2 regions of the Clostridioides sp. ES-W-0016-02 genome follow, and region 2 is predicted to be linked to the other one. Evidence: riboswitches for the same ligand, from Rfam matches in the RefSeq annotation. Region 2 holds a riboswitch; the other holds the start of a gene.
The links. Region 2 has a riboswitch for lysine ahead of IC758_RS17210 (aspartate-semialdehyde dehydrogenase). Riboswitches for the same ligand answer to the same signal wherever they lie in the genome.
Positions count from the first base shown of each region.

Region 1: another riboswitch for lysine. It lies ahead of IC758_RS16500 (YfcC family protein); the one in region 2 lies ahead of IC758_RS17210 (aspartate-semialdehyde dehydrogenase).

Region 1 covers NZ_CP061361.1:3,546,531-3,552,909, forward strand. Annotated here, with positions in the region: gene IC758_RS16495 (M20 family metallopeptidase) at 1-698, opposite strand, end outside; gene IC758_RS16500 (YfcC family protein) at 712-2,103, opposite strand; lysine riboswitch at 2,252-2,431, opposite strand; gene IC758_RS16505 (class I SAM-dependent methyltransferase) at 2,551-3,372, opposite strand; gene IC758_RS16510 (ABC transporter ATP-binding protein) at 3,484-4,248, opposite strand; gene IC758_RS16515 (ABC transporter ATP-binding protein) at 4,223-5,182, opposite strand; gene IC758_RS16520 (ABC transporter permease) at 5,197-6,033, opposite strand; gene IC758_RS16525 (ABC transporter permease) at 6,035-6,379, opposite strand, start outside.
Region 2 covers NZ_CP061361.1:3,709,180-3,715,558, reverse strand. Annotated here, with positions in the region: gene dapB (4-hydroxy-tetrahydrodipicolinate reductase) at 58-807, opposite strand; gene dapA (4-hydroxy-tetrahydrodipicolinate synthase) at 875-1,762, opposite strand; gene IC758_RS17210 (aspartate-semialdehyde dehydrogenase) at 1,878-2,879, opposite strand; lysine riboswitch at 3,053-3,227, opposite strand; gene dapA (4-hydroxy-tetrahydrodipicolinate synthase) at 3,305-4,186, opposite strand; gene IC758_RS17200 (L-serine ammonia-lyase) at 4,510-5,703, shown strand; gene IC758_RS17195 (N-acetyldiaminopimelate deacetylase) at 5,910-6,379, shown strand, end outside.

The DNA of each region.
Region 1 (6,379 bases), 160 kb from region 2:
GGAGCTTCTCCTCCATTTGAAACTATCCCATGTATTCTAACATCTGATTTTACATGCTGTCTTAGTGCATTTATTCCTGCAAAAGTAAGTTGTACTGCATCTAATGCATTAACACCCATATGAGGATGGCTAGCTGCATGTGCTGATACCCCTTCAAAACTAAACTCTATTGAATCTATTGCCAAAGCCTTGCAGTTTATGTTATTAAAAGCTTCTATATGCATCTGATAACTTACATCAATATCATCAAAAGCTCCTGCCTTAACTAAATCACACTTTCCTCCTGTTGTTTCTTCAGCTGGTGTTCCTATTAGTACAATTTTTCCTTTAAAATTTTCTTTTAACTTACTTAGCACTATACAAGCTCCTAATGTAGATGCAGCAATCCAGTTATGTCCACAAGCATGACCTGGTTCTTTATTTTCTCCATATCCAGGCAATGCGTCATACTCAGCTAAAAATGCTATAGTTGGACCATCATTATCCCCTAGTTCTGCTCTAAAAGCAGTATCCATATTACAATATGGATAAGTTGTATCAAATCCATATTCCTTCATTTTATCTACCAAGTACTTTGATGATATATATTCTTCTTCTCCTAGTTCTGGATTGTTAAATATAAAATCACATACTTCTTCAATTTCTTTTCCCAGTTCATTCTCTATCTCATAAGCTCTTTTCTTTATACTTTCAATCATAATATACCTCCTATTAGAATCCAACAAATAATCCTATTGTTAAAAACACCATTACAGTAATTGTTAATACTACCATTAAAGGCATTACAAATCTAACCCACTTTGACCAAGGAATATTAGCTACTGCTAGTGCTCCCATTAAAACACCTGATGTAGGTGTTATTAAGTTAGTTACACCTATACCAAATTGATAAGCTGTAACTATCATTTGTCTAGATACATCTACTAAATCTCCAAGTGGAGCAAGTACAGGTATTGTAAGTGATGCAAGTCCTGATGCAGATGGTATAAAAAATGCTATTAAACCTTCTATTAAGAAAGTTAAATTTATAAATATAGTCTTTGGAAGTCCATTTAATAAATTTGCGGCAGAATTTAAAATTGTATCTATTATAAATCCATTTTCTGCTATTATTACTATTCCACGTGCAAATGCTATACATAGCCCTGCTGTCATTAAATCTCCTGCTCCACTTATAAATGAATTAACTATGTCATCTTGTTTAAGCCCTGATGCTATTCCTGATATTATACCTATAGCTGTAAATATCATTGCAATTTCAGTTATGTACCATCCTAGCTTTAAAACTCCATATATCATAATTGCCATACCTATTGTGAAAATTGCTATTACCATAGCTTCTCTTTTTGTAAATTCTTTTATGTTTGTATCAGTATTAGCCATTGATTCTTGATTCAATGATATACCATGTACTAAAGACTTCTTAGGGTCTTTTTTAACTTTATTGGCATACATCATAACAAATCCTATAGATATAGCCATATATATTATAAACATAACAACTCTCAACTCTATCCCAGAACCTGGTGTTATTTGTGACAATGCTTGTGCTATTCCTACAGAGAAAGGATTAGTAGTAGCTGCTCCAAATCCAGCTGTTGCTCCTATAAATACTGTAGCCACTGCTGTTAATGAATCATATCCCATACTGGTCATGAGTGGAATAAATATCATATAAAAAGGTAGTGTTTCTTCACTCATTCCAAATGTTGTTCCACCTAATCCAAATAGAATCATTGATATAGGTATTATTAAGAATTGGAATCTTTTCATTTTATTTACAGTATGAGCTATAACAGCTTCTATAGCTCCTGTTTTGTTAACTATTCCAAAAGCTCCTCCAACTATCAAAACAAATCCAACTACTTCAGCTGCATCTATAAATCCATTTATAGGTGCTGTAAATACATCAGTAATTCCTTGTGGATTTGATGCTGCTTTTTCATAAGTTCCAGCTACAACAACCGACCTTCCATCTATATCTACCCTTTCAAAATTTCCACTTGGTACTATCCAAGTAAGAACTGCCATTACTACTATTAGTAAAAATATTATAGTAAGTGTCTGTGGCATAGTAAACTTTTTCTTTTTTAAACTGCTCATTTTTAATCTCCCCCACTTTTAAAATTAAAATATTTTATTATTGCTTCCCTTTTCTATCCTATTTTATATAGATGTAAAAAAGCTCAACATGGATACATGTTGAGCTGAATGCGCTAAATACAATATACCTACATCTTCCCTTTATCTTAGTTAAGATAGCTCTCCATCAAAATTCGGGATAATTTTGATGACAGTACTGTACTTATTAAATACAGCCCCAGCACTAGATTTGGACACTAGCACTTCGGCACTTACTCCTTTTATATTGCTTCATTGGCTTCCGACCTCTTCAATATTAATCTTAGTAAATGCGACCTCTACCTCAATCTTTTTATTAGATGAGGTAATTCTTATTAAATTTTATTTATTCTAAATAATTGTAGCATAATATGTCGAGATTGTAAATATTTTCAGAAGAGTTTATATGCTTCCATAATATTAACAAATCTAGCTTATACTATTCCAGTATATAATTACAACTTTAGTTTTATGTCTAAAAATATATTTGTTTTCTCTTTTTTCTATTATCTTATCTATATACTTATCCAACATATCGCTAAAGTTAATCTTTTTATTTAATTCTGTTTCCATTTTAAAAAGTATATCCTCTACACTATCGAATTCAATTTCATTTTCTACATCAATAAACTTTATATCTGCACATATATTTAAAGAATGTAGTATATTTGGAATGTATATATAATCTGGACAAGTTCTATCTTTATCACCTAAATCCATATACAAATCATTAAATAATGGTTTTTGAATAGTTCTCACTATAATCACTTTTTCTTTAGCTAGCTTATCCATCTTACTCAAAGCATCTTTAATATCCCAAATTCGATAAAGAGAATTCACAGATAAAATATAATCACTATGCCCAACATTAATCTCTTCCCATTTTCCTTGTATTGTATCTATATTAGTTATATTATGTTCCCTAGCCTTTCCTTCAAGCACATTAAGCATATCTATTGAAAAATCATTAGCAATTATACCTTTACATTTCTTAGAAAGTGGAATAGTAAATTTTCCGGTACCTGCACCAATTTCTATAAGATTTTTTCCTTCATCTATTAACTTATCTACAAAATTAAATACTTCTTTTGAATAATCATAAAGCGTTGGCTTATCATCATATTTATGAGATAATTTTTTAAAAAACTTTCTTTCCGCTTCATCATCAAAAGCTCTTTCTCTTGCATATCCTTCTTTACTTTCAATATACTCATGCCATTTTTTCTCAAAATCTATATCTTTATAGTACATAATTACTCTTCCTTTCTAAAAATATTAGGGCGAGATTTGTAATTTTCTATACTCAAAAAACTACTCTTACTAATGTAATGATTGATTAATTAAACAATTGATTACTATATTTTAAAAATTAGTGAAATTCTCAACAAGCTCTTTGGTATAAGCATGCTTTGCACTTTTATACAATTCCTTAGCATCTATAATTTCAACTATCTTGCCATTTAACATGACTGCAACCTCATCACTAACTTCTTTTACTAAGTCTATATCATGAGATATAAATAAATAGGTTATATTAAACTGTTTTTGAGCTTTCTTCAAAACCTGTATAACTTGAGCTTGCACAGATACATCTAGCATTGATGTAGGTTCATCTAATATCATAAATTTAGGATTTAATAAAAGCACTCTAGCTAAAGCAACTCTTTGTATTTGTCCTCCACTTACTTGATGTGGGTATCTATTTAAAATTTCCTCACTAAGCCCAACAAAACTTAAATATTCCATTATGTATTCTCTTGCTTTATTCTTTTCATAGAGTTTATGAATTTTTAATGGTTCCACAAGGCTCCCATATATAGTTTTTTTAGGGCTTAGGGCAGAATCTGGATGTTGAAATATTATCTGTATCTCTTTTCTTAAATCCCTCATTTGAGAAAAATCATAATTACTGATATCTCTACCATTAAAATAAATTTTACCTCTGTCACATTTAATAAGTCTTAAAATAAGCCTTGATAAAGTTGATTTTCCGCATCCACTTTCTCCTACAAGACCTAAGGTTTTTCCCTCTTTGATTTCAAAAGATACATCATCTACCGCCTTAACTATCTTTTTATTGATTATTCCGCTTTTAAACTCCTTATAAAGGTTGCAAACTCTTATCATAAAGAAAACACCTCACTTTTGAACCATTAACATCAAATAGTCTTGGTTCATAATCAATACATGTTTTTTTTGCAACCTTGCATCTCGGAGAAAATCTACATCCTTTTGGTAAGTTTGTTAGACTTGGCGCTATCCCTTCAATGGGTATTAATTTTTTATTTGGCTGTGAATCAATTAAACCTCTCGTATAAGGATGTAGTGGATTATTAAAGATACTATTTTTTGTACCCTCTTCTATGATTTTACCTGCATACATAACTACAACTTCATCACAAAGCTTTTTAGCTAGCATTAAATCATGAGTTATAAGTATCATGCTAACGCCCATATTACTTCTTAAATCATAAAATACTTCATATACTTGCTTTCTTATTATTGCATCCAACCCTTTAGTTGGTTCATCTGCAATTACCCAGTTAGGTTTTAGTGCTGTCCCTATAGCTGCTAATGCTCTTTGACTCATACCTCCACTTAACTGAAATCCATACGAATTATAAACCAACTCACTATTTGAGAAAAAAAAATTTTTTAATATCTCCAAACTTTTACTCTTACAAGAATTCTTTTTTTCTTTTCCATGATAATAAAAAAGTTCATTCATATGACTTCCTATTTTCAATATTGGATTAAAAGAACTTGATGGATTTTGGGGTATTAACGCTATTTTTTTCCCTCTGATTTCTCTAATTTCATTTTCTTTAATTTTTAGCAAATCTTTTTCTTCATATAAGACACTGCCTGAAACAGTTGAGTTATTAGATACAAGGTTCAAAATCCCTAGTCCTAGTACCGATTTTCCACTTCCAGTTTCTCCAATAATTCCTGTAATTTTACCACTTTGAAAGGTTCTAGATATTCCATCTACAGCTCTTACTTTTCCTTCCTTAGTATTAAAATGAATTTTTAAATCTTTTATACTTATATCTCTATTCATAGTTTTTATTCCTTCTAAAGATATTGGCTTAAAGTGTTGCTTTTTTCATCAAACATATCCCTTAGTGCATCTCCAATTAAATTTATACTGCAACACAATAATAATATACTAAACCCAGGTGCTAATAATAGATTTGGATAGCTTCTAAAATGAGTCTTAGCATCATTTATCATAACACCCCAATCTGCTTGTGGGGGTTGTATTCCTAGACCTAAAAAACTTAACGATGCCATAGAAAGTACACTTTTTCCTACCCTTATTGCAAATAGTACTATAAAAGGAGCAAATATATTTGGAATTATATAGTGCAAAATTATATAAATATGACTAGCCCCTAGTGCTCTTGCACCTTCAACATATTTTTCTTCTTTTACCTTTAATACCTCTCCTCTAACTATTCTTGAAAAACCAGCCCAAGAAGTGAATACTATTGCAATTAATAAACTTTTTATACCTGGCCCAAGAACTCCAGCAAGAGCAATCATAAAGCTAAGACTTGGAAGACCTTGAAATATATTTACAATTGACTGTATTATCGTATCTACTATCCCACCACAATATCCTGCTATTATACCCACAAAACTACCAAATAGCATTGTTAATAAGGTTGCTAAAAAAGCTAAAGATATTGATACTCTGGCTCCATATAATATCCTACTTAGAATATCTCTGCCTAGAGTATCTGTACCAAGTATATGTTCTCTAGAAATTCCCATTAATCTATCATCCATTTGTACTTTATTAGGGTCATATGGAGCTAACTCTGGTGCAAATATTGCAACAAGTATCATAATTATTAGCACTAAAAAAGCTAGTTTATGTATAAATAACATTTCTTTAAATTTATTCATCTCATTTACCTCCCACCCTCATTTTAGGATTAAGAAATAGGTAACATATGTCTACAATTAAATTAAACACTATAAATATAATTCCTGTAAATAGCACATATCCTTGTACCACTGGATAATCTCTACTCATTATTCCTTGTATTACATAACTTCCCATACCTGGAATACTAAAAATAACCTCAACCACTGTGGAGCCTCCTAAAATAGCACCAAAATAGTTTCCCAGAACTGTTACAATGGGCATTAATGAATTTAAAAAAGCATACTTAAAAATAACTATTTTATTTGACAGACCCTTAGCTTTTGCCACTGTTATATAGTTTTGTCCTATACTTTCTATTAAAGT
Region 2 (6,379 bases):
TTGTTATATCATATATTTTTACTTGTTTATATTTTTTACTTGTGATATAGATTTTTACTATCCTAACATACTATCCATGTTATAAAATCCTGGTTTTTGTTTAACCAAGTATTTAGCAGCAGCTATAGAACCACTTGCAAAAATACCACGAGATTGAGCTTGATGACTTATTGTAAGGACTTCATTATCTCCAGCAAATAGAGCATCATGTTCACCAACGATATTTCCACCTCTTATAGCGTGGATACCAACCTCATTTGGTTGTCTTTTTGCACTACGCCCATATCTACCATAATTATTTTCAACGTTTGGTAAAACCTCTTTTATAGCGTTAGCAATCATAACAGCTGTACCACTTGGGGCATCTACTTTTCTGTTGTGATGTTTTTCTATTATTTCTATATCGAATCCTTCTAATAATTTAGCTGCATCTTTAACCAATTTCACTAATACATTTACACCAAGAGACATATTATATGATTGGAATACAGGAATAACTTTAGCCGCTTCATGTATTCTATTAATTTCTTCATCATTATATCCAGTAGTAGCAATTACTAAAGGAGTTTTAGTTTTTAAAACATAAGATAAAATATTATCTAAATTAGAGTGATGAGAAAAATCTATAACTACATCAGCTTCTTCAACTATAGTATTCATATCTTCATAAATTTTAAGATTGCCTTCACAGCTATCCATACCTCTAGCTGCAACACAAACTAATTCTAGTTCACTATCATCTCTTATAGTATCGGCTAAAATCTTGCCCATTTTTCCATCATAACCAGTTGCTATAACTTTTAACATAATTTCCTCCTATGATTAAGGGCTAACTTTTGACCAAACTTAGTCTTTTATCATGCATTAATTTGTACTATGCATTAACTTTTAGTCCAAAGTTAACTAATTCTTTCTTTAATACCTCTAAGTTTGCTGGGTCCATTTCTGCTAGAGGAAGTCTTAAATCTCCAACATTGAATCCTAATAAATTCATTGCAGTCTTAACTGGTATAGGATTTACTTCTATAAATAAAGCAGCGATTAAAGCATCCATACCAAGTTGTAATTTTCTAGAACCTTCTATATCGCCTTCAAAGAATTTAGCTACTAAATCGTGTGTTTCTTGAGGGCAAACATTAGCAAGTACTGATATAACTCCTTGACCTCCTAAAGACAATAAAGGAAGTATAGTATCATCATTACCAGAGTAGATAGCAAAGTCGTCTGGAACTAAGCTAGCTATTTCTGCAACTTGTCCTAAGTCCCCACTAGCTTCCTTTACAGCAACTATATTATCTATCTTAGCAAGTTCAACTATGAGACTAGGGCTTATATTAACACAAGTTCTTCCAGGTACATTGTAAAGTATAATTGGAAGTTTAACACTGTTAGCGATTGTTTCAAAATGACGTTTAAGTCCAGCTTTATTGGCTTTATTGTAATAAGGAGTTATTATTAATAGAGCATCTACTCCTAATTTTTCAGCTTCTTGACTTAAATTAACTGAGTGCATAGTATCATTAGAACCACTTCCTGCGATAACAGGAACTCTTTTATTAACTTTTTCAACAACATACTTAATAGTAGCAAGTTGTTCTTCATCAGTCATAGTATTAGCTTCGCCAGTAGTACCACAAGCTACTATAGCATCAGTACCGTTAGCGATTTGGTATTCAACTAATTCACCTAATTTGTCAAAATCAACTTTGCTATCCTTTGTAAATGGAGTAACTAGAGCAACAGCAGAACCTTTAAATATCATAAAAAATCAATCCCCTCTTTTTTAGTTTTGTGTTTTATATTACAGTTACTTCTAATGCTTATCTTTACTTATTATTAATATTTTACAAAATCATATATTTATACAAATTTGTATACTATACTAAATCATATGATATAGCCATTTCAGCTATTTGGATTGCATTAGTTGCAGCACCTTTTCTTATATTGTCAGCAACAACCCAAAGGTTTACACCATTATCAACACTAAAGTCTCTTCTAATTCTTCCAACAAACACTTCATCTCTATCATCAAATTCTACAGCAGTTGGATATTCATTTTTAGCAGGATTATCAACTACTACAACTCCTGGAGCTTCTTCAAGTGTTTTTACTAAGTCTTCTAATTCAAATGGATTATTAAACTCAATGTTTATAGATTCACTATGACCATTTTTTACTGGAACTCTTACAGTAGTTGCAGTTATTTTTAAGTCGTAGTTATCAAGTATTTTCATAGTTTCGTTTACCATTTTCATTTCTTCCTTAGTATATCCATTTTCAGTAAATGAATCTATATGAGGAAGACAGTTATAAGAAATTTGATGTGGATAGAATCCAGTAGGATTACCAGTCATTCCTTTTTCTAAATCTTCAACCCCTTTAACACCAGAACCAGATACAGCTTGGTAAGTAGAGTAAACAACTCTCTTAATTTTGTATTTGTCATCAAGAGGTTTAAGAGGAACCATAGCTTGTATAGTAGAGCAGTTTGGATTAGCTATTATACCTTTATGTTTTTTTATAGCTTCTGGATTTACCTCAGGAACAACCAAAGGAACATCTGGATTCATTCTCCATTGACTAGAGTTATCTACTACCAAGATTCCATTTGATGCAGCTATTGGAGCATATTTTTCACTAATGCTTCCTCCAGCAGAGAATAACGCTATTTGTATTCCTCTATCAGTAAATGAAGTTTCTTTTAATTCTTCTACTATATATTCTTTACCACAAAACATTACTTTAGAACCAGCAGATTTAGAAGAAGAGAATAAAAATAGATTTTCTATTGGAAAATTTCTTTCTTCTAATACTTTTAAAAATGTTCTACCTACCATTCCAGTAGCACCAACTATTGCCACATTTACTTTTTTCATATTAAATTCACCCCAATTTTTAATTATTAAAACATTATTTGATTTTAGCTATACAAGTAAGATATGTTAATATTTTTATATGTCTAAAAACTTTAATATTATATTAACAACTTTAATTATATACAAAAAACGTACAAAGGTATACTTTGTACGTCTAGTTTATCACTCAAAGTAAACCCTGTAGCTCATCACCTATACAAATAAGTGACAGTATTACACATCTTATGTGTAATCCCAGAAAATATTATTGCAAGAAATATTTTCTTCGGCTATAAATCCTTTTTCCAATCATTAACGCTTGCCAGCTCCTATTGGATACTCTTATTTACAGCTACCTCTACCCTAGGTTAATAGGATATTAAAATTTGATTATTCTAATAATAATACATATTTTAGAAAAAATCAACTTATTTATAGAAATATTGCTAAAATTTAAATCCAAAATTTGTCAATTCTTGTTTTAAGACATTAAGATTAGCTTCTTCCATTTCAGCTAAAGGAAGTCTTAAATCTCCAACATTAAAACCTAAAATATTCATAGCAGTTTTAACTGGAACTGGATTTACTTCTATAAATAAGGCGTCAATTAAAGTATCCATATCAAGTTGTAATTTTTTAGAGCCTTCAATGTCACCTTCAAAGAATTTAGTTACTAAATCATGGGTTTCTTTAGGGCATATATTAGCAAGTACAGAGATAACACCACTTCCACCTAATGATAATAGAGGTAGTATAGTATCATCATTACCGGAGTATATAGCGAAGTCTTTAGGCACTAATTTAGCTATTTCTGCAACCTGAGCTAAATCTCCACTAGCTTCCTTCACAGCAACTATATTATCTATTTTAGCAAGCTCAGCCACAACAGATGGCTTTATATTTACCTTAGTTCTTCCTGGTACATTATATAAAATAATTGGTAATTTAACGCTTTTTGCTATTGTTTCAAAGTGAAGTTTAAGACCTTTTTCATTAGTCTTATTATAGTAAGGAGTTATGATTAAAAGACCATCCACTCCCAATTTTTCAGCTTCTTGGCTCATATGAACAGACAACATAGTATTGTTTGAACCAGTACCTGCTATAACTGGTATTCTCTTGTTGACTTTTTCAACTGTATATTTTATTACAGCAAAAATCTCAGATTCACTCATAGTAGTAGCTTCACCTGTTGTTCCACAAACAACTAGTGCATCTGTGTCATTTTCAATATGGTATTCGATTAATTCACCTAATTTTTCAAAGTTGACATTGTTATCCTCCGTAAATGGGGTAACTAAAGCAACAGCAGAACCTTTAAATAACATATAATCAAATCTCCTTTTTTATTTAAATTTAATTTTTTAAGTACAATAATAATTATAGTACAAATTAATTAATTTTAATAGGTATAGTTAATATCTTAACTGTATAAAGTAAGATATTTATATTATATTAATATTAAAAAAATTTAAAATAAATGTTTTATTCTCAAAATATGCATATTAATTTAATAAAATATACCAAAATGGAAATAAAAAATAAATTTTATGCGAATTTAATAACTAATAATTAATATATTTAGGTTATAATAAATATGTGCGTAAAAATAAATAATAAGCATTAACATAGAAAATTTAGGAGGAATAATATGGATACTTTAAAGGAACTTTTTAAAATAGGAAGTGGACCTTCAAGTTCTCATACTATGGGGCCACAAAGAGCAGCGGAAAGATTTAAAAATGAAAATCCAGATGCAGAAAGTTTTAGAGCAATATTATATGGTAGTTTAGCTGCTACAGGAAAAGGTCACTTAACAGATTATATAATTGAAAAAACTATAGCTCCAAAGAAAGTTGAAATCGTTTGGGAGGAAGATATAATAAAAGATTTTCATCCAAATGGAATGAAGTTTGAAGCTTTAGATAAAGATGGAAATGTGACAGCTGAATGGACTGTATATTCTGTTGGTGGAGGAACTATAGCAGAAGAAGGTCAAAGAAACAGTAAAAGCAATAGTATATATCACTTAGACACTATGGATGAAATAGTGAAATGGTGTAAAGAAAATAATAAAACTTTAGTTGATTTTGTGTTAGAATGTGAACCATCTGATATAAAAGACTATATAAAAACTATAAAAGATGCTATGAGAAAATCTATTGATGATGGACTAAGCACAGATGAAGTAATACCAGGTAAATTATTATTAAAAAGAAGAGCAAATAATTTTTATAAAGCGTATCAAGAAGATAAAAGTTTTTCAACACTTGTATATGCATATGCACTAGCAGCTTCAGAGCAAAATGCTTCTGGTAATATAATAGTTACAGCACCGACTTGTGGTTCTGCTGGGGTAATACCAGGAATATTCTTTGCAATGCAAGATTTTTATAAATACGATGATGAAAAAATAATTGAAGCATTACTTGTAGCTGGAATAATTGGAAATATAATAAAAACTAATGCATCAATATCTGGTGCAGAAGTAGGATGTCAAGGTGAGGTTGGAGCAGCTTGTTCGATGGCAGCAGCGGCAGTAGCGTATTTAAAGGGTGGTACTATAGACCATATTGAATATGCAGCAGAGATAGCACTTGAACATCATCTAGGAATGACTTGTGACCCTGTATATGGATATGTTCAAATTCCATGTATAGAAAGAAATGCAATGGCAGCTCAAAGAGCTTATGATGCAGCTAAGTATGCATTATTAACTGATGGCTCACATTCTGTCTCCTTGGACCAAGTCGTTGAAACAATGAAAGAAACTGGTATCGATATGATGGATAAATACAAAGAAACTGCAAAAGGTGGACTTGCTAAACACTTCTTCTCTTGCTAAAATTAAAAATTTTTCAATAATAATTCCCCTGTTTTGATTTATGAAACAGGGGAATTATTATTAATGGTGAATTATTTAATAATGCAAAATATTTTTATATTCAATTTAGTTTTTTATTTTTAAATATGAAAGTATATTATATAATATTTTAATTATAAGAGATATAGAAATATTTTTATAATAAATTATAATTTGGAGGAGATTACATGAGAGAGGCATCGTATTTACAAGAACAACTTTACAAGCATAGGAATGCATTAAATCCTATTGCAGAAATTGGAAGAAAAGAGTATAAGACTTCAAAATATATAAGGGATTATCTTGATAAAATAGGAGTTGAATATGAAGTTTATTTAGAAACAGGAATAGTAGGTGTGATAGAAGGTAAAAGGCCAAGAAAAGATATAGCTTTTAGAGCTGATATAGATGGTCTTCGTAGTGAAGAAGGTGTAAAACATTTATGTGGCCATGATGGACATGCTACTATATTGCTTGGATTAATTGAGTATTTAAATGATAATAAAGAAGATTTAAATGATAATGTTGTATTTATATTCCAACCAGCAGAAGAAGGGCCAGGTGGAGCAAAAGCATTGATAGATGCAGGTGTGCTTAAAAAATACAATGTGGATGAGATATATGGGCTTCATATATACCCAGAATTACCAGAAGGTTA